DNA from 4 places in the Ralstonia chuxiongensis genome. Region 4 is predicted to be linked to each of the others. Evidence: predicted binding sites of a transcription regulator. Region 4 holds the regulator's gene; each other region holds the start of a gene.

Region 1 (5,188 bases), 510 kb from region 4:
AGCACTACGAAGCCAGCATCGGCCAGCCCGAGGCAGCCGAAGGTGTGCCGCTGCAAACCGCGTTGGCTGAACGCCGTGCAAAGCGCGCTGCCTTGGCCGAAGTCCAGGGCGAAAACGTGGTGCGCATCGTTCACGCACGCGAGCACAACCTGAAAGGCCTGAACGTCGATATTCCGCACGGCAAGTTCAACGTGGTGACGGGCGTGTCGGGCTCGGGCAAGTCGACGCTGGCGTTCGACATCCTGTTCCACGAAGGGCAGCGTCGCTATCTTGAGTCGCTCAATGCGTATGCGCGCTCCATCGTGCAGCCGGCAGGTCGGCCGGAAGTCGATGCCGTGTATGGCATTCCGCCCACCGTGGCCATTGAGCAGCGCCTGTCGCGTGGCGGCCGCAAGAGCACGGTGGCGACAACGTCCGAGGTCTGGCACTTCCTGCGGCTGCTGTATGTGAAGCTGGGCGTGCAGCACTGCATCCACGATGGCACGCCGGTGTCCGCGCAAAGCCCCGAGGCGATCTTTGCCCAGCTCATGCGCGATCATCGCGGCCAGCACATCGGCCTGCTCGCGCCGCTGGTCGTGAACCGCAAGGGCGTCTATACCGACCTTGCCAAATGGGCCAAGGCGCGCGGCTATACGCATCTGCGCGTCGATGGAGAATTCCTGAGCGTCGACCCATGGCCGCGCCTGGATCGCTTCCGCGAGCACACGCTGGAACTGCCCGTGGGCGACATCGTTGTCTCGCCGGAAAACGAAGCCGCGCTGCGTGCACTGCTGGAGCAGGCGCTGGAATATGGCAAGGGCATCATGCACGTGCTCGCGCCGCTCGATGGCCTGCAGAACGCCATGCGCAACGGTGGCACGGCGCACGTCGGCAACGTGAAGGTGTTTTCGACCAAACGGGCGTGCGCCACCTGCGGCACCAGCTACCCCGAGCTTGACCCGCGCATGTTCTCTTACAACAGCAAGCACGGCTGGTGCGCGAGCTGCGTCGGTACCGGATTGGCGCTTACGCGCGATCAGCGTGCTGCGTTTGATGACACCGTGCTTGGCGGTGACGATCGCGGCCGCGAACAGACGCTGCCGTCGGAGGAAGTCGATCCGGACGGCATGACCGACCTGCCCTGCCCGGATTGCCACGGCACGCGCCTGAACCCGACTGCGCGCGCTGTCACCTTTGCCGCCAAACCCATCGTCGACATTGCGCAGTGGACGGTCAGCCAGACCCGCCGCTGGGTCGAAGGCCTGGACCTGACCGGCCGCGATGCCGACATCGCCCGCGACGTGGTGGCCGAAATCCACAGCCGCCTGTCGTTCCTGGAGGAGGTCGGCCTGGGCTACCTGAGCCTGGATCGCGCCGCGCCGAGCCTGTCGGGCGGTGAAGCGCAGCGTATTCGGCTGGCTGCGCAACTCGGCAGCAACCTGCAGGGCGTCTGCTACGTGCTGGATGAGCCGACCATCGGCCTGCATCCGCGCGACAACCGGATCCTGCTCGACGCGCTGCGCAAGCTGGGCGACAAAGGCAACACGCTGGTGGTGGTTGAGCACGATGAAGACACCATCCGCCGGGCCGACCACATCATCGACATCGGCCCGGGCGCCGGCAAGCGCGGCGGCACGTTGGTGGCACAAGGCGGCGTGGCGGACCTGGCGGCCCAGCCGGATTCACTCACTGGCCGGTTCCTGTCGCAGCCGATCGAGCATCCGCTTCAGCCGCGCCGTCAGGTGGTTGCGCCGCGTGCCGGCGCTCAGGCGGTGCCCGAGCAATGGCTGACGGTGCACGGCGCCAAGCTGCACAACCTGCGCAACGTGACGGCAACGATGCCGCTGTCGCGCCTGGTGGCCATTACAGGCGTATCGGGCTCCGGCAAATCGACGCTGGCCCGCGATGTGTTGATGACGAACCTGCTCGATGCGGTTGGCCGTTCGGTGCTGTCTTCGCCGGCCACGCGCCGCGCGCGCAAGGCTGCGCAGGCTGAGGTGCCTGACGCCAAGATGCCGCGCAAGCTCGACGTCAAACACGACTGGCACGGCTGCGACAGCGTCACCGGCTGGGAAACCATCGACCGTGTGCTGGAGGTCGACCAAACCCCGATCGGCAAGACGCCGCGCTCGTGCCCGGCCACGTACATCGGCGTGTGGGACACCATCCGCAAACTCTTTGCCGACACGCTGGAGGCCCGCGCGCGCGGCTATACCGCCTCGCGCTTCTCCTTCAACACCGGCGACGGCCGCTGCCCCGCCTGCGAAGGCCAGGGCGTACGCACCATCGCCATGAGCTTCCTGCCCGACGTGAAGGTCGGCTGCGACGTCTGCCACGGGCAGCGCTTCAATGCCGAGACGCTTGCCGTCACCTGGCGCGGCAAGAACATCGGCGATGTGCTCACCATGGAAATCGACGAAGCGGTCGAGTTCTTTGGCGCGATGAACAGCATCGCCCACCCGCTGCAGTTGATGAAGGACGTCGGCCTCGGCTACCTGACGCTCGGCCAGCCTTCGCCCACGCTGTCCGGCGGCGAGGCGCAGCGCATCAAGCTCGTCACCGAGTTGTCCAAGGTGCGCGATGACCTGACCCGACGCGGCCAGAAGGCGCCCCACACGCTGTACGTGCTGGACGAGCCGACCGTCGGTCTTCACATGGCCGACGTGGCCAAGCTGATCCGGGTGCTGCATCGCCTGGCAGACGGCGGGCACAGCGTGATCGTGATCGAGCACGACCTCGATGTGATTGCCGAGGCGGACTGGATCCTCGACCTGGGCCCCGAAGGCGGCGATGAAGGCGGCACGATCGTCGCGGCTTGCGGGCCGGAGGCGTTGACGCGCGTGGCGGCCAGCCATACCGGCGCGGCGTTGGTACCGGTGCTGGCACGCGGCAAGCAAGTCGACCCAAGCAAGGAAGGCGAAACGGTCTAGCGTGGCGTGCGACGGTCTCCGCCCGGGTGGAGACCGTCAGCGCGGTGCGCCGCTTGGTGTGGCGCCGGCAATTCTTTCGCTTTCCTGAGCAAACCGGCAGAAAATGCCTGCCCGAGCAGGGTTTGCCCTAAAGAACCGGGCAGCGCTGCCGTCACATTGTGGAGATTGTGAAGAAAGCGTTTGCGCGCATCCGACATGGCCACTTCGTCCACAAGCAACAACTACATTCCGCCGATCTCGGTTCCGGGCATCGGTACGAACATCGACGTCAACAGCCTTGTGACGAAGCTGATCCAGGCGGAAAGCAAGGGCATGACGCTGCGGCAGACGCAGCAGAAGGCTTTTCAGACGCAGTTGTCGGCGGTCGGCTCGCTCAAAAGCGCGCTGGCGACCTTCCAGACGGCGATGGCGGCCCTGAACAATCCGGACACGTTCACCGGCAACAAGGCTAGCGGACACGACACCTCAATCCTCACGGCTTCGCTGTCCAACACGGCGCCGGCGGGCACGTATCAAGTCAACGTGACGCAGCTTGCGCAGGCGCAGGTGCTGTCGGCCAACGGGCAGGCCTCCAGCAAGACGCCCATTGGCGGCGGCACGCCCACCACCCTCACGTTTTCATTCGGTAGCGTCTCGGGTGGCAGCTTTGCCGACGGCAAATACACCGGCTCCACCTTCACGCAAAACGGCAACCAGGCTGGCGGCACGATCACCATCGACCCGTCGAACAACACGCTCGCCGGCATTCGCGACGCTATCAACAGCGCCAACGTGGGCGTCTCGGCCAGCATCGTCAACGACGGCAGCAATTCGCCCTATCGGCTGGTGCTGACGTCCACCGCGGGCGGCGCCAACTCGGAGATGAAGATTTCCGTGTCGGGCGACCCTGCACTGCAATCCCTGCTGAGTCACGACCCGGCCGGCACGCAGAACATGACCGAGGTGGCCACGGGCCGCAACGCCATGGCCACCGTCAACGGCATCAGCGTGCAAAGCGCCACCAACACGCTGACGGACGTTGTCGACGGAACGTCGTTCACGCTGGCCAAGACGGGCAGCACGACCGTCACGGTCGGCAGCGACGCCGGCCAGGCCAGCCAGTCAGTGCTCAATTTTGTGAAGGCGTACAACGCGTTGCGCATCCAGCTCAACGCGCTGACCAAGTTCGACACGGCCAACGCCGCCAACAACGGCGCGCTGGCCGGCGACGTCAGCACCAAGATGATGATCAACCAGCTGACCGACGTGCTGGGCCAGGGCATCGGCAACGGCGCGTTCCAGTCGCTAGGCAGCATCGGCGTGACGATGGACAAGGAAGGGACGCTGTCGATTGACGACCCCAAGCTGACCGCCGCGCTGAAGAAATCGCCCGGCCAGGTGGCGGCGCTGTTTGCCGGCACGGGCACAGCGACGGATTCACTGCTGAAGGTTTCAGCGTTTTCAACGACCACGCAGGCCGGCAGCTATGGCATCAACGTCACACAACTGGCCACGCAGGGCTCACTGAAGGGCTCGGCGGCCGCCAACACGACCATCCAGAGCGGCGTGAACGACAGCCTGTCGGTCACGCTCAGCGGCATTACGACCAACATCAAGGTGCCGGCGGGCAGCTATACCCCGTCGAGCCTGGCCGCGCAGCTCCAGAGCCAGATCAACGCATCGCCCGACCTGCAGAGGGCCAAGGTGGAAGTCGCCATCGGCGCCGATGCCAACGGCGTACTGACGTTGACCGACAAGCAATACGGATCGGTATCGACGGTGTCTGTGTCAGGCAATGGCGCGGCGTCGCTGCTCGGCGGCAGCCCGACGGCCACCGGCGGGCGCGATGTGCAAGGCACCATCAACGGCGCTGCCGCCACGGGTTCGGGCCAGAACCTGTACGGTGCCAGCGGCTCGGCTGTGGATGGTCTGACGGTGCAAGTCACTGGCGGTGCGCTGGGCGACCGCGGCACCGTCACCGTGCAGCGCGGCTACGCGGCGCAACTGCACACCGTGTCGGGCAACTTGCTGTCGAGCAACGGCATGGTGCAGAACGCCACCGACGCCATCAACAATTCGATCACTTCGCTCGGCACCCAGATCGACCGGATGCAGAAGCAGCTCGATGCCAAGCAGGCGCTGTATTACGCGCAGTTCAATGCGCTGTCGAAGGTGGTGGCCAGCATGACGAACACCAGCAACTACCTGACGACGCAGCTGGCGCTATTGCAGAAGCAGCGGACGGCGGGCTGATCGCGCTGACCGCACCTTGAGTGCGCATCCGCTGCGGCCAATTGCCT
Region 2 (5,188 bases), on a different contig from region 4:
CGCGTTCCCTTCGGACGGAGAACTCGGCATCAGCGGCCCCTTCAAAACCGCCGATGCCGTCTCCAAAACCGCTGAACCGCTTGTCATGCTGAGTTGCCGTCATGCGACCTCAGTGGAAAAGACCTGTCTGCGAATCCGATATCTGGCCGAAGAACGAGCAACCTCGCCACCTACCGGAACAGGCTGTACGGCCAGGAACCGCACAACGCCAGGGACTTCACCACGTTGCAAAGTCTAGGGGCCGGTGTGCAAGACCATTCGTCCGAATAAGGGGGGGATTGGCCGACATTTCCGCATTTGGCGCTCGCGCACGCGTGGCTAAACTTCACCGGACTTTTGATGAAGGGGCTCTCCATGTCCACGCGGTTTGCACGCAGCGCGCACCACCCGACCCGAACTTCCGTCACGGCCATGCCGCTGGCTGGGCGCCAGCGCAAGCTGTTGTTGATCCTGGCGCTGGGCCTGCTGGCCAGCGTCGTGCACCCGATCCTGGCGCACGCACAGGGCATGGTGCGCGTCGGCTATCCGCCGGCCCAGGCCGTGCAACAGCCCGCGCAGCCCACCACCATCCAGGGGCCGAACGCCATCCAGATGCAGATTCAGCAGCAACTGCAGTCGCAACTGGACATCCTGGGCGGCACGAATGAGACGGGCGCGCCACGTGCGTCGGTGGAAGTTGGCCCCGTGGATGCACGCGTGGCCAATCAGCCCTGCGACCAGATCGACCTGATGCTGCCGGCGGCCAACCGCCTGCGCGGCCGTATACAAGTGGGCGTGCGCTGCCGCTCGCCGCACGCCTGGGCGGCCTGGGTGCCGGCCACGATTCAGATTACGGGGACGTATTACGTCGCGTCGCACCAGCTCTCGCCGGGCAAGACGCTCGATATGGGCGATCTGGAAGCCCGCACGGGCGACCTTTCGATGCTGCCGGCCTCGGTCGTGCAACAGCCGGCCGATGTGGTGGGGCGTGTACTGCTCACCAGCGTGGCTGCCAACCAGCCGCTGCGCGCCGAAAGCCTGCGCCTGCCGATTGCCGTGCAGGCCGGCCAGACGGTCAAGCTCCTCGCCGAGGGCGGCGGCTTCCAGGTCAGCAGCGACGGCCGGGCCTTGAACCAGGCGGCCGTGGGCCAGGTGGCGCAGGTGCGCACCGCCAACGGCAATGTCGTCTCCGGCATTGCTCAGTCCGCTGGCGTCGTGGCGATCCAGTTTTAAGACCAAATTGATAACGACTGATCACTTTTAACCGTGATGCGTTATCGATACCTGCCGCTAAAGTTTGAGCCGGGGTTGGCCGTTATGGGTGATAGGATGAACGCGCTCTTCGGAGACACCCGTGAAAATCAACCATATCGTGAACAACACGCCGGCCGTTGCGCCGACCAAGGACGCTGCGTCCGGGTCGACGCGCGCGACCGGCTCGTCCCCGGCCGCTACGACGGCTTCGGGCACCACGCGCCACACCGGCGATTCGCCGTCGCTGTCGGTCCAACAAGTCTCGCGCCAAGTGGGCAGCGGCGACTTCGACGCCGCACGCGTCGAGCAGATCCGCAGTGCTATTCAGAACGGCACGCTCAAGATGGACGCCGGCAAGATCGCCGATGCGGCGCTTTCCGACGCGCAATCGCTGCTCTCCACGCGCTCCAAGAAGGTCTGACGGGGGGTTCCCGTCGTCCGTCCCCTGTATTTTCTGACGCCGCCGGTCCGAGGGTTTCCGCCTCCGGACTGATCGCGGCGGGGCGGCGTGCCGGCCGGCGGCTGCCCAAGCTTCCCAGCCTGAGGTAGTCACCATGGACAACACACTGCTGATCCGCACCCTTGCCGACGAGCAGGAACTGCTGCGCGCAGCCACCCTCACCCTGGATGCCGAAGCGCAGGCGTTGCGCGACGGCGACATGGTGGAACTCGAGCACATCACCCAGACCAAGCAGAAACAGCTCGCTGCGTTGGGCGAAGCCGACCGCGACCGCCGCCTGTGGTGGGCCCAGCACGGCGGTGCCGATCCGTACGGGCTGGTCAAATACCTGCGCACCGACGAAACCGCCAGCCGCCTGTTCGACGAAAACCTGGCCCTGGCCCGCCTGCTGCGCCAGCGCAACATCGACAACGGCACCCTGATCGACCTGCGCCTGCGTGCCACGCAGAACGCGCTGTCCGTCCTGCATGCTGCCAACAACGGCGGCGGCACACCCTACGGCCGCGACGGCAAACAGCCGCTGTCGATGCCACGCTTCTCCGTCGTCGCGCAATAAGCCACCACAACACGTTTTTGGGTACAAAAGCCCCGCTTTACGCTTACGTCAATGGGCGTGAAGTGGGGCTAGCTGCTGCTGCCTGATCCTGCTATGTATAGAGGGTCCAGCACACCACCGATCGGGGTAAACAAAAAGGTTTACATCCCATTGATGGGTGCAACAAGCATGCTGGGGATTTATTCTGCGATTTTGGCGGGGTTAATCCTCCGCGCCTGGCGACATAAACAAGAAAAACCGGAAGGAAATTGCGCCTGAATGGCGTGCCAAGGTTTCGGCCCGGCGGCACCGCACTGCGGTGACTGCCGGTTGAACGGGGAATATACCGAGACCGCACGCCAGAAGCATTTTCCACAAGCACGGCTGCATTGATTTTGGACCCAGTGGTCCAAATAGGCGCGGCAACAAGCTGATTCCGGAAATGGGCAAACAAACCATAACCAGACAGGCGGCGCAGTGAAATCAATCGTAGTGGAGGCACACCCTTTGGTGCGTGCCGGCGCGACCCATGTGTTGCAATCCTTGCCGGCCATCACCGAAGTGGTCAGCGTCGAGCCGGACGAAGCTCTCTTTGAAAACCTCGCGGCGCATGCGGACGCCGAACTGGCCCTGATCGGCCTGCCCTTACCCGGCATCGACGATCTGCCAGCCCTCTCCCGGCTGCTTCAACAGCCGCATCCCCGACATGTCGCCGTACTGGGCGAAACCGATTCCGCTGCGCATGTGCGTACGCTGATGCAATTGAATGTCTCGGCATATCTGCTGAAAAGCTATTCCGGCAAATTGATTGCAGCGGCATTGGAATTGGTGCTCGCCGGCGGCCGTTATGTGCCGGCGTCGATCGTGCTGACACGGCCTGAAGCGATTGCGGCAAGTTCGGCCAACGGTAATGACGATGGCGCGTTGCTCGGCCTGACGCAGCGGCAATATGAGATTCTCGTCTTGCTCTCGCGCGGGCATCCGGTCAAAACCATCAGCCGCATGCTGAGTATTTCCGAGGCGACAACCAAGGCGCATATCAACGCGCTGTATCGCCGGCTTGAAGTGCGCAGCCGTACCGAGGCTGTCTTCGTGGCCACGCAGCGCGGCGCCATGCTGCTGAATCAGCCAAACATTGGAGCCGAGGCCCCAGCGCCGCTCTCGCCGCCGTTGCGCCTGGCGCGCACCGGCTGACGCCGCCGCCCTTTCGGTTTTTCCACATAACAAAAAACGGCGCCCGGAATCCGGACGCCGTTGCAAATGCCCGCCCACGCTGTCGACACGTGGGCGGTGACAAGGAAAAGCAGAACGCGAAGGCTTAGAACTTTGCGCGAATGCCTACACCGAAGGTGTCAGCCGTCGAGAGGTCCGACACCTTGTCGCGGAAGTAAGCCGCATACACATCGGTGCGCTTGGACAACGAATAGTCGTAGCCCACCGCCCAGGTGTTGCGCTTCACGTCAGCCGCACCCGAGGTCTTCGTGTAGGCATACGATGCCAGCACGGCGCCCGGGCCCACCGGAATCGACACGCCCAGCTGACCGCCGTTGCTCTTCGCGTCGCCGGTGCTGATCGTGTTCTTGATGTACTGGTATTGGCCGTACAGCTTGACCACGCCAAAGTCATACGTGGCACCCAACTGCCCCGCCGTCTGGCGCGCAAAGCCAGCCACCAGGCTGTTCAGGTCGCCAGGCGCGCCGTCGTAGCGCACCTGCTGGAACGCCGCCGTTGCTGCAAAGTTGCCACGGAAGTACAGCAGGCTGCCGCCCCACTTGTTCTGACCGTTGTGGCCGGCTTGCTCGCCCGCGCCGTAGATCAGGTTGGCCGTCAGGCCGCCCATGTCCGGCGTGGAATACATGATCGAGTTGTCCCAGCCAGAATCCCCCACCAGGCCCGAGATACCTGCGGCGCCCGTACGGCCGTTGCCGAGGTAGGTGTGGAACACCATCGGCGAGAACGTGTACGAATCGATGAACGGATTAAACAGGATCGTCGAAACGAAGTACGGCGGGGTGTTACGGCCGAGCTTGATCGAGCCCCAGCTGTTCGACTGCAGACCGACAAACGAATTACGGGCGAAGAAGTGGTCGCCATCAAAGCGGCCGGACTTGCCGGTGTCGGGACGGAAGAACGCTTCCAGCGTGAAGATGGCCTTCAGGCCGTTGCCCAGATCTTCGCTGCCCTTCATGCCCCAGTATGACGTCGACATGCCGCCCGAGTTGACGCCCCAGGCGCGGTCCTGGCCCAGGTTCTTGGTGGCGCCCGCCCAGGCATCCACCTGGCCATACAGCGTCACAGACGATTGGGCCTGCGCCGCGCCTGCAGTCAGGGCCGCCGCGGCAGCCAGTGCGGCCAGCGAAAAACGTCGCTTGAGTTGCATTGTTGATTTCTCCCTCTTGTGGTTCCGGTGTGTTGAATCGACTGAATCAGCGTTGAAGCGGCAGGTGGCTCAACCCGCCGCCGCTGAGATGGCGCCGTGAATGCAACTGCCGTGCCAATACGTTGTCGGCAAAGCGTCGCTTCACAAATAAATACGTTTTCTGGGGAAGGGGCGCAGACTAGCTTGAATACTTTAGGCGGACAAGTCCCCATCGCGGGGTGTGTGGCGCCGTTTCTGCACCGGTCTGGCGCAGTGCGCTTTCAGTCGTTTTGGAGCACGCGGATGTCGACTTCGCGCGTGTAGCGCTCGGGGGAAAAATCGCAGTACGTGAGGGAGATCGGCACGTCGGCCACGCTGTAGCCGATGCGGCGCACGCGCACCAGGGGCACACCCGCTTCCACACCGAGCTGCGCAGCCTGGTGGGCATCGGACACACAGGCAAGCGGCGCCTCGCGTGAGCGCGCGATAGTCAGATTGGCGCGCTGGAAGACCTGCACGAACAGGCGATCTTCAAAGTCGCGCGCCTCCAGCATCGCCGCGAGCCTGGACGTCAGCCAAGTACGCAGCAGCATGATGGGTT
Region 3 (5,188 bases), on a different contig from region 4:
GGCTACGTTGCCTCGGGCGCCTGACCGGTACCCCTGTAAGTCTGTTCCACCGCAAAAGTGACGTTGGTCCGAAAGATTTGCCCGTGCTTGCCGTTGTAAGGAAGGAACAGGCCGGCATGGTCCGGCCCTGCATACCTGCATTGTTTTGCCGGAAGCCGCCTTGAATTCCTTGCCCTTTTCCACTCGTATTGACCTTGCGCTCGTCGATGCCGATGGCTTGCCGGCCGACTGTCCTGCGCGCGGCGAGCCGCCGGGCTTCTGCCCGAAGCTGGATCTGCTGTCGATGGTCAACGCGCTGACAGAGGGCATTCTCGTGTGTGGGTCAGACCGTCGCGTCACTTACGCCAATCCGAGCGCCGCGCGGCTGCTGGGTTTGCCGGTGGAAGCGCTGGTGGGGCGTTTGCTGCCCACGGTCGTCAATGCCGCGGTGGACGAGTTCGACGCGTCCATCCACGAGACCGACTGGCCCGATCAGGACGTGATTGCCGAAGGGCAGCCGCAGTTGAATCAGATCTTCGGGATGCACTGTGTGGACGGCCGCACGGTGTGGGTTTCCAGCAACTGGACGCCGCTGTATGCCGATGGTGGTCATTCGATGACGGCCTCCCCGCGGGCTTCGGAGGCTGGTGCAACGCCATACTCGGTGCTGGTGTCGCTGGTCGACATCACGCAGATCCGCGAAGCGCAGCAACGCATCCGGCACCTGGCCACGCACGACACGCTCACGGGTTTGCTGAACCGCTCCGCGCTGGAAGATCGCCTGGAGCACGCGCTGGCGATCGCGCGCCGCAATCGCTCGCGCGTCTCGGTCATGTTCCTCGACCTGGATCGTTTCAAGAACGTCAACGACACGCTGGGCCACCAGTTTGGCGACATGCTGCTGCGCGAAGTGGCGGCCCGCCTACAGGCCTGCGCGCGCGAGGCCGATACCGTGGCCCGGCTGGGCGGCGACGAATTTGTCGTCATGCTCGAAGCGCTCGATGGCCTGGGCACGCGGCGCGTGGCCGAGCGCATTCTCTCGGCCATCAGCGCGCCGTTCTATATCGAAGGGCAGGAGCTGTACCTGGGTGTGTCGATCGGTATTGCGGTGGCGCCGCACGACGGCGACGACCCGAACACGCTGCTGCGCAAGGCCGATGCCGCCATGTATCTGGCAAAGGAGCGCGGCCGCAACAACTTCCAGACCTTTACGAGCGACCTGGACGACCGCGTCTCGCGCCGCTTCCGCATTGAGTCGGGCCTGCGGCGTGCGAGCGACCGCAACGAGTTCTACGCCGATTACCAGCCGCGCGTCGACGTCAGAAGCGGCCGCATCGTCGGCGTGGAAGCACTCATCCGCTGGAATTCGGCCGATTTCGGCCACATGATGCCCGGCCAGTTCATTCAGGACGCCGAAGAAACCGGCCTGATCGTCGAGATCGACCGCTGGATTCTGCGCGCCGCCTGCGACCAGCTTGCGCGCTGGCGCCGCATCGGGCTGCCGGACTTGCGCATGTCGATCAACCTGTCGGGCCAGGCATTCAGCTCTGGGCAGTTGAGCGCGATGGTACGTGGCGCGCTATCAACCAGCGGCTTGCCTGGCAACGCGGTGGAACTGGAGATGACCGAAGGCATTCTGATTCGCGACGATCCGTCATTGCATGCGTTGCTGACCGAGCTGCGCGCGATGGGCGTGTCGCTGGCGCTGGACGATTTCGGTACCGGATATTCGTCGCTGTCGTATCTGCACCGCTTCCCGATCGATACGTTGAAGATCGACCGCTCGTTCGTGCAAGACCTGCCGCACGTGGCAGAGCGCGCGGCCATCACGCGGGCCATCATCATGATGGCGCAGGCCATGGGCATGAAGACCGTGGCCGAAGGCGTGGAGACCACCGGGCAACTTGAATTCCTGCGCGAAGTCGGCTGCGACGAGTTTCAGGGCTATCTGCTCACGCGGCCGCTGGAGCCGACAGCGGTGCAGGATCTCGTGCGCGAGAACGCCCGCCGCTACGGCGAGCGCGTTCCCCGGTTTCTATGAGTCTTGAGTCTATTTAGGGTGTCCCGGAAAGCGTAGCGAGCGCCCCGAGGTTGGCGTGAGAAGCGCAGCCGTACACGTGTACGGCGAGCATCGCAAGGCCAAGATCGGGGTGCGCAGTAGCTTTACGGGGCACCCTAGAGTTGGAGGCCGTTGCCGACTACGTACATGGTCAGCTCGGCGTTGTTGCGCAGCTTCATTTTCGAGAGCACGCGCCCCCGGTACACGCTGACCGTCTTGACGCTGATCTGAAGCGCCTCGGCAATCTCGCCCAACGTGCGGCCGGAGCCGAGCATGCGCAGCGTCTGGAATTCGCGGTCGGAAAGGATGTCGTGGCGGGGCTTGTCCCAGTCGACGTTCAGGTTGTCGGCCAGGACTTCCACAAGGTCCGAAGGCAAGTATTTCTTGCCCTTGGAGATGGCGTTGACGGCGGCCAGCAACTGCGGCTGGCTGGCGTCCATCGGCAGATAGCCAGCGGCGCCCGCCTTGAGCGCCCGGACGGCAAGCAGCGCTTCAGGGTGGCGGCCCAGTGCCAGCACAGCCAGGCGCGCATGCTGCTGGCGCACGGTCTTGATGGTCTGGAATTCGTCTCCGGTGGCCGATTCCACCGAGAAGAGCATGACGTCCCACTCGCGCTGGGCGAGCAGGTCGTTATTGGCATCGCGCAGGTCCGGCACGGCCTCGATCTGCCGGGCCAGGCGCGAATCCTTGAGGATCTGGCGCAGGCCGACACGGGCAATATCGTGCGGTTCGACGATCAGGACATTGAGCATGGTGGGTGTTGCGGGTCAAACGCGGGCTCGCATCGAGCTCTTCTTTCCGCCCGCAGGCCTTCCGGCCGAACTGGCGGGCTTGCAACTCCCCATCTGTGCACTGTGTGGCGCTCTATATATAGAGGGATGCTGGCGCCTATGGACTGGTCGAACGAGTATAGCCGAGGGTCTGCAGGCCAAGAAGCAGGCTTGCCGCCTCTTTTGGAGGGGGTGTCGGAAGTCAGGCGCCCGCAAGCCCAAACCGCCGCCGACGCACAAATTTGTCAAGGCGACCCTAAACTTTCCTCAGAGGCCACCGATAACCTGAGTACAACGCAGACCTGATCCCCTTCAAGTTGCAGGTCACGTTGCCCGGCCTAGCCGGAATTAGCAAACACGGGCAACAAACCATCGGGAAACTTAGGAGCCGTCATGTCCCTCAGCCTCAATACCAATATCTCGTCCCTGCAAACGCAGCAAGCACTGTCGGCCTCGAAGGATGCGCTGCAGACCTCGCTGCAACGTCTGTCGACCGGCCTGCGCGTGAACAGCGCGAAGGACGATGCCGCTGCCTACGCTGTGGCCTCCAGCCTGACGACCACGCTGAACTCGCAAACCCAAGGTATCCAGAACGCCAACAACGCACAGTCGTACCTGCAAACGGCTGACTCGTACCTGGGCCAGGTTGAAAACAACCTGCAACGTATGCGCCAACTGGCTGTGGAAGCCAACAACGGCGGTCTGTCGACCACCGACCAGGCCAACCTGGACAAGGAATACCAACAGCTGGCCACGGCCAACAAGAACATCGAGACGAACGCCAACTACAACGGCGCCAAGCTGTTCGATGGTTCGGTAAGCTCGACCACGTTCCAGTACGGCCAAAACGCGTCGACCGACGTGGCAACCGTCACCAACGCCAACCTGGCAAGCTTCGGTACGCTGACCGGCACGAGCGTGACGTCGACGGCCAACGCAACGGCCGCTCAGGGCAAGATCGACACCGATCTGGCCAGCCTGAAGGCAGCTCGCGCTGACCTGGGTGCACAGCAAAGCGGTCTGAGCTCGACCATCAACACGCTGACCTCGTCGAACACCGCCCTGTCGGCTGCCAAGTCGGCCATGGTCGATACGGACTACGCGTCGGAAACGTCGAACATGACCCGCCAGAACATCCTGCAGCAAGCGGGTACGGCGATGCTGGCGCAAGCCAACTCGGCACCGAACAGCATCCTGAGCCTGCTGAAGGGTTAATCAGTAAGTTGGATGCAGCCCCGCCGCCTCGCGGTTGGGCCAAGGGCCGGCGCTCCTCGGGGCGCCGGCCCTTTTTCTTTTGACGGATACCCCACTTTTTCGTGGGTGGCGCCTGCATAACCTGCCCTAAAGAAGCTGCAGCCCGTGCCGTTGTGTAGAGAGACTTCCGCCGGCGCAGATGCTTATCGGACCCGATCATGGCGACTACCACTACCACCTCCTCAACCAGCAGCTACGTACCGCCGATCTCCATTCCCGGCATCGGGACGAGCATCGACGTCAATTCGCTGGTGTCCAGCCTCATGAAGGTGGAAAGCCTGCCGCTGACGCAACTGCAGACGCAGCAAAGCTCGTACCAGACGCAGCTGTCGGCCGTGGGCTCGCTCAAGAGTGCGCTGTCGACCTTCCAGACCGCGCTGTCGAACCTGACGAGCGCGTCGAACTACAGCGCGATGAAGGCCAGCGGCTACGACACCTCGATGCTGAGTGCGTCGGTGACGGGCTCGGCGCCTGCAGGTTCCTACGCGGTGAATGTCACGCAGCTTGCGCAATCGCAGGTGCTGGCGGCGCAGGGGCAGACGTCCACCACGACCGCCATCGGCAGCGGCGCCTCGACCACGATTTCGTTCTCGTTCGGCTCGGTGTCGGGCGGCTCGCTTTCGGGTGGCAAGTACACCGGTTCGACGTTCACGCAGAACGGCAACCTGGCGGGTGGCTCGATCACGATCGACTCGTCCAACAACACGCTCGCGGGTATCCGTGATGCGATCAACTCGGCCAACGTGGGTGTCTCGGCCAGCATCGTGAACGACGGCAGCGGCAGCCCGTACCGCCTGGTGCTGACGTCGACCGCGGGCGGCTCCAGCTCGGAGATGAAGATTTCAGTGTCGGGCGACTCGACGCTGCAATCGCTGCTCTCGCAAGACCCGGCAGGCACACAGAACATGACCGAAGTGACCACGGGCCAGAACGCCCTGGCCACCATCAACGGCATTGCCGTGCAGAGCCCGACCAACACGTTGTCGAACGTGGTGGACGGTACGTCGTTCACGCTGTCCAAGACGGGCAGCACGAACGTGACGGTCGCCAACGACCCGACCGCCACCACCACCGCCGTCAACAACTTCGTCAGCGGCTACAACGCGCTGCGCACGCAACTGAACTC
Region 4 (5,188 bases):
GCGCGCCACTTCATCCGGCAGTACGCCTGCCAGGGAATCAAGACCGAGCAGGTCGCGGACTACGTCGGTATCTCGCGGTCATCGCTCGAAGAACACTTTCGTCGTGAATTGAATTGCACCGTGCACCAGGAAATCCTTCGCCATAAGCTCGACGCCGCCAAGCACATGCTGGCCAGCCGTGATGTCGCAACCGCCGAGGTGGCGGTGCGCTGCGGCTTTACCTCACCGCAATACATGCACGCCGTATTCCGCCGTGAGCTGGATTGCACGCCGCGCGAATACCAGGAACGCACGATCGCAGAGGGCCAATCATGAGCATCGCGCCAGCGCTGTCCGCACACGCGCCGCTCGACGGCGCCATCTCGTCTGCAACATGGGGGCACTTGCCGGACGGTGAACCGGTTCGGCTGTTCACGCTGCGCAATGCCTCGGGCATGCGCGTTTCGATCAGCGATCTGGGGGCAACGCTCGTCTCCTGGCAAGCACCTGACCGCGGCGGGCGCCTGGGCGAGATTCTTCTGAACCACGCGACGCCTGCCGCCTACCTGGAATCGCCGGGTTATCTGGGCGGCTTGATCGGGCGCTGGGCCAACCGGATTGCCGGCGCACGCTTCACGCTCGACGGCATCGACTACGCGCTCGACCGCAATGAGGGCGGCAATCTGCTCCACGGCGGGGCGAGCGGGTTTCATCGGGCGCTATGGGAGGCTGAGGATGAGGACGGCGCATTGGTCCTGCGGCTCACGTCCCCAGAAGGCGATGCGGGATTCCCCGGCAATGTCGCCGTCCAGGTTCGCTATGCGCTTGACGACGATGGCACGCTGTCGATCGACTATGAAGCGCGGACCGATGCGCCCACGCCGATCAACCTGACAAGCCACGGGTATTTCAACCTGAGCGGCAAGCCCGGCACCGACATCAAGGGCCACATCCTGTCGATCGATGCCGACGCCTTTCTGGAAGTCGACGCCAAGCTGATCCCGACGCGAACAGCCAGCGTCGCGGGCACGGCATTCGATTTTCGTCAGGGGGCGCCCATTGGGGTACGGCTGGACTGGCCTAACGCGCAACTCGCGCAGGCCGGCGGGTTCGATCACTGCTTCGTGCTGCGCAATACGGCGCCGGAGGGTCACCCGCATGTACGCGCGGTCGCGCGGCTGTATGACCCCGGCAGCGGGCGCGAATTGACGGTGCTCACCGATCAGCGCGGGCTGCAGTTTTACTCGGGGCACAAGCTGGGGGGCACGCACGCGCTGCGCAGCGGCTTATGCCTGGAAGCGAGCGCGTTCCCGAACCAGGTCAACATGCCCGATGCGCAAGCGGTCATGTTCCGCCCCGGCCAGGTCTACCGCCAGCACACCGCATACCGCGTGTCGGTTGCTGAAGAGACCTGAGCCGCCAGACCTGAGCCGCTTTTCAGGCGCGCGGCTTGGATGTTCAATGCGCAGCAGCGGCCGCGCCGTGCATGACTTCGTGCGAGCCACGGATGCCGTTGAACCACGCGTTGAGCACCACGGCCACCAGCGTGCCCATCACGATGCCGCTGTGGGTGATGGGGTGCATCCAGTCCGGAAAGTGGTGGAAGAACGCCGGCGCCAGCGTCGGCATCATGCCAAAGCCGACCGACACCGCGATGATCAGCAGGTTGTGGCGCTGCTGCTGGAAATCGACCATGCCCAGCATGCGGATGCCGGCTGCAGCCACCATGCCGAACATCACGATGCCCGCGCCGCCCAGCACGTATTGCGGCACAGACGCCACCACGTAAGACAGCTTCGGAAACAGCCCCAGCACGATCAGCAGCAACCCGCCAGCGGCCGCCACATAGCGCGAACGTACGCCCGTGATCGACACCAGCCCGATGTTCTGCGAGAACGACGTATGCGGAAACGTGTTGAACACGCCCGCCACAACCGTCGCCAGACCGTCGGCACGCAGGCCGTTGGTGAGTTCGTTGCGCGAGATCGGCTTGCCCACCACGTGCGACAGCGCGAGGAACATGCCAGTTGATTCCACCAGCGTGATCACGATCACGATGCACATCGAGATGATGGCCGACAGCTCGAACTTCGGCATGCCGAAGTGGAACGGTGTCACCAGCGTCATCAGCGGCGCCGCGCTCGCATCCGCCAGCGACACCTTGCCAAACGCCGCTGCCACTAGCGTGCCCGTCACGATGCCAAGCAGCACCGCGATATTGCACAGCAGTGCATTACCGAACTTGGTCAGCAGCAGAATCGTCACCAGCACCAGCGCCGCAATGGCCAGGCCGAACGGATCGCCAAACGCCGGGTTCGGCACCATGTGGCGCACGCCGTCGACCACCTGCGGAATCATCTGCTGACCGCCTGCGGCCCAGTTGATGCCTACGCTCAACAGCGAAAAGCCGATCAGCATGATGACCGTGCCCGTTACCACGCGCGGGAACAGGCCAAGCAGCCGCCCCATCAGCGGCGCAATGGCAATGCCGAACACACCTGAAACGATGGACGCCCCGAAGATGCCGGGCAGCCCCATGCTGGGCTCCACGCCAATGGCGATCATGGGTGCAACCGCGGCAAACGTGACGCCCATCATCACCGGCAGACGGATCCCGAAGATCAGGAAACCGAGCGATTGGATAAGCGTGCCGATGCCAGCCGCAAACAGGTCGCAATTGACCAGATACGACAGATCGCTCTTCGACAGACCAAGCGCATTGCCGACAATCAGCGGCACGGCAATCGCACCGGCGTACATCACCAACAGGTGCTGCAGACCAAGAGCAAACAGGCGGGGCAGCGGCAGACGCTCGTTGACGGGATCGACAGCGGCGTGAGCGATTGTCGACGAAGAAGGCGAGGGTTGGCCGGGGGATTGGCGCATTGTTTGTCTCCTGGGGCCGCCCCCGTGTCAATGCCGGGAGCGTGCTTTAGGCGGATGTGGCGGAGTCCATCCGCCGGCATTCATGCGGCGTGATGCCGCGTATTTGCCGGAATCTTGGAGGTGCGCCGTTTTTCTGTCAACAATTGCCACTGTTTTTTGTGTACATATTTTGCGTTCTGAAACGTGTGTGCGCTGTCATCCACCTCTTCACGCATGCAAGCGTGCCCGCGAGACCGAGGCCCCAAAGAAAAAGCGCAGCCGCGAAATGACTCGCTGGCCGCGCAGTAAGAAACTGGCAGGTCAAGCACAGACCAAGCGTCGCAGGCCAAAGGCAGCGGCGCCCGGTTGACCTCAGATCAGGTCGGCGTCGGCAGCCATGCGCGATCACGCAGGCGCGAGCGGATGCGGGCGATGGCCTGGCTGTGGATCTGGCACACGCGCGATTCCGACACGCCCATCACGGCGCCGATTTCACGCAGGTTCAGATCCTGCTCGTAGTAAAGGCTCATCATGAGCTTTTCGCGCTCGGGCAGCGCCTCGATGGCGGCGACAACCGATTCGCGCAGGTCGTGGTCCAGCAGTTGGTCCAGCGGCGTGGCGTCGTTCTCGGGTGCGCGGTTCTCGATGAAGGCGTCGGCGTCTTCGCGGTCGAAATCTTCGTAATACAGCAGCTGGCTGCCTTGCAGGTCGACCAGTTGCTTCTGGTATTCGGCCAGCGACATGCCCAGCGCTGCCGCAATCTCGGTTTCGGTGGGCGCGCGACCCTTCTGCTGCTGCAGCTTCTGGATCGCCTGCTCGATCGTGCGCGCGTTGCGGCGCAGGCCGCGCGGCAGCCAGTCCGAGCCGCGCAGTTCGTCCAGGATCGCGCCGCGGATACGCTGGGCTGCGTAGAACTCGAACTGCACACCCTGCGTTTCCTCATAGCGCGACAGCGCGTCGAGCAAGCCCATCATGCCGGCCTGGATCAGGTCGTCCAGCTCAACGCTGGCGGGCAGCTTGACCATCATCTGGTTGGCAATGCGACGCACCAGCGGTGCGTACATGGCCATCTCGTCGGACTTGGTCTTGCGACCGGTTGCGGTGTACATATTCATGCCTGCCTTTGACGCTTCGTTCATGCTGCGCCTCAATAAACCAATTCGGCCGCGCGTGCGGTGGCGCGGGGCGTCGCAGTCGAAGTCGACATTGACGTGTCTTGCGCCGATTCATCCGCCGGCTGTGCCGGTGCCCGCGCCGACATGACCACCCGCGACGGCGCACTGCCATCACCGGCTTGGGCCTCGGCGCTGGCCCAGCTCAACATTTCTTCGGCAAGCTGGCGGAAGGCCATGGCCGAAGGCGATGCGGGAAACGCGCTCGCCACGGGCTTGCCGAGCGAGAGCGCAAGTTCTACGTGCCGGTCCTCTGGGAGGTAGCCGGCGAAATCGATACGGGTGTTCAGGTACTGGCCCACGGTGTTGGCCAGGTTGCTGAACACGCGCACTGCGGAATCCACCGAATGCGCGCCGCACACCACGGTGCGGATGCCAGCGCTGCCTTGCAGCACGGCGGTTTTCTTGAGCAGCGTGTACGCGCTCTTGATGCCTTCCGGACCATCGGTGAAGGTCAGCAGCACGTCGTCGCAGACTTCAGCCACGGTGCTCAGCGCCCGGGTGCCGAAATGCGCGGCCACGAGCGTCACATCCGCCGTCTCGTCGTACTGCTCGAGCACGCCGGGCATGGCGAGCATGGTCTGGGCGTTCACCACGGCCGTGTCGCGGCCCATGGCGGACAGCGCGATGCGCAGGTTGTCGACAAAGTCGTCGACCTGCTCTTGCCCACCGATCACCAGCACACGGCGGGCAGCGGCATGACCGAGCATGCGCCGCAGCCCTGCGGCTTGATCCTTGGCGAATGGCGTCGTCATGGTCGCCCCCTTGTCAGGCGAAATCGAAAGCGGCCAGGCCAGGTTCGCGGTTACGCGCAGCGCCTTGCGCCACGAGCAACGATTCATCCGAATCCAGCGTGAACGACGACTGCTCCGCACCAGCCCGGAACGAGCGATGGATCAGCAGCTTCTTGTTCGGCACCGCAATGTCCTCCGGCACACGCTGGCCGTACGACACGTAATGCAGCGGCAGGCGGCGGCGGATCATCACGTCCATCGCGTGGCCCACCGAGGCAGCCTCGTCGATCTTGGTCAGGATGCAGCCAGCCAGGTTGGCGTCGCGGTAGGCACCCACAACTTCATCGAGCGTCTTGCCGTTGCTTGCAGCGTTGAGCAGCAGCAGGCGCTTGATCGACGGGCCCACGGCATGCAGCATCGCCATCTGCTCGGACACGG

Evidence for each region. The regulator FliA, encoded in region 4, starts transcription of late flagellar genes. The targets are predictions, from matches to a motif close to CTAAAGTTTNNNNNNNNNNNGCCGNTA.
Region 1: the regulator FliA is predicted to act here: its motif matches at 3,037-3,063, upstream of fliD (flagellar filament capping protein FliD).
Region 2: the regulator FliA is predicted to act here: its motif matches at 1,271-1,297, upstream of flgM (flagellar biosynthesis anti-sigma factor FlgM).
Region 3: the regulator FliA is predicted to act here: its motif matches at 3,065-3,091, upstream of NKG59_RS21725 (flagellin N-terminal helical domain-containing protein).

The regions. Positions count from the first base shown of each region.
Region 1 covers NZ_JAMYWC010000001.1:123,360-128,547, reverse strand. Annotated here, with positions in the region: gene uvrA (excinuclease ABC subunit UvrA) at 1-2,909, shown strand, start outside; gene fliD (flagellar filament capping protein FliD) at 3,105-5,141, shown strand.
Region 2 covers NZ_JAMYWC010000007.1:80,035-85,222, reverse strand. Annotated here, with positions in the region: gene NKG59_RS21605 (hypothetical protein) at 1-103, opposite strand, end outside; gene flgA (flagellar basal body P-ring formation chaperone FlgA) at 355-1,212, shown strand; gene flgM (flagellar biosynthesis anti-sigma factor FlgM) at 1,334-1,654, shown strand; gene NKG59_RS21590 (flagella synthesis protein FlgN) at 1,788-2,249, shown strand; gene NKG59_RS21585 (LuxR C-terminal-related transcriptional regulator) at 2,706-3,422, shown strand; gene NKG59_RS21580 (porin) at 3,547-4,608, opposite strand; gene NKG59_RS21575 (GntR family transcriptional regulator) at 4,869-5,188, opposite strand, start outside.
Region 3 covers NZ_JAMYWC010000007.1:103,432-108,619, forward strand. Annotated here, with positions in the region: gene NKG59_RS21715 (sensor domain-containing protein) at 284-2,020, shown strand; gene NKG59_RS21720 (LuxR C-terminal-related transcriptional regulator) at 2,155-2,790, opposite strand; gene NKG59_RS21725 (flagellin N-terminal helical domain-containing protein) at 3,202-4,023, shown strand; gene fliD (flagellar filament capping protein FliD) at 4,221-5,188, shown strand, end outside.
Region 4 covers NZ_JAMYWC010000001.1:632,479-637,666, forward strand. Annotated here, with positions in the region: gene NKG59_RS02720 (XylR family transcriptional regulator) at 1-315, shown strand, start outside; gene NKG59_RS02725 (aldose epimerase family protein) at 312-1,394, shown strand; gene NKG59_RS02730 (nucleobase:cation symporter-2 family protein) at 1,438-2,865, opposite strand; gene NKG59_RS02735 (RNA polymerase sigma factor FliA) at 3,222-3,983, opposite strand; gene NKG59_RS02740 (MinD/ParA family ATP-binding protein) at 3,992-4,771, opposite strand; gene flhF (flagellar biosynthesis GTPase FlhF) at 4,785-5,188, opposite strand, start outside.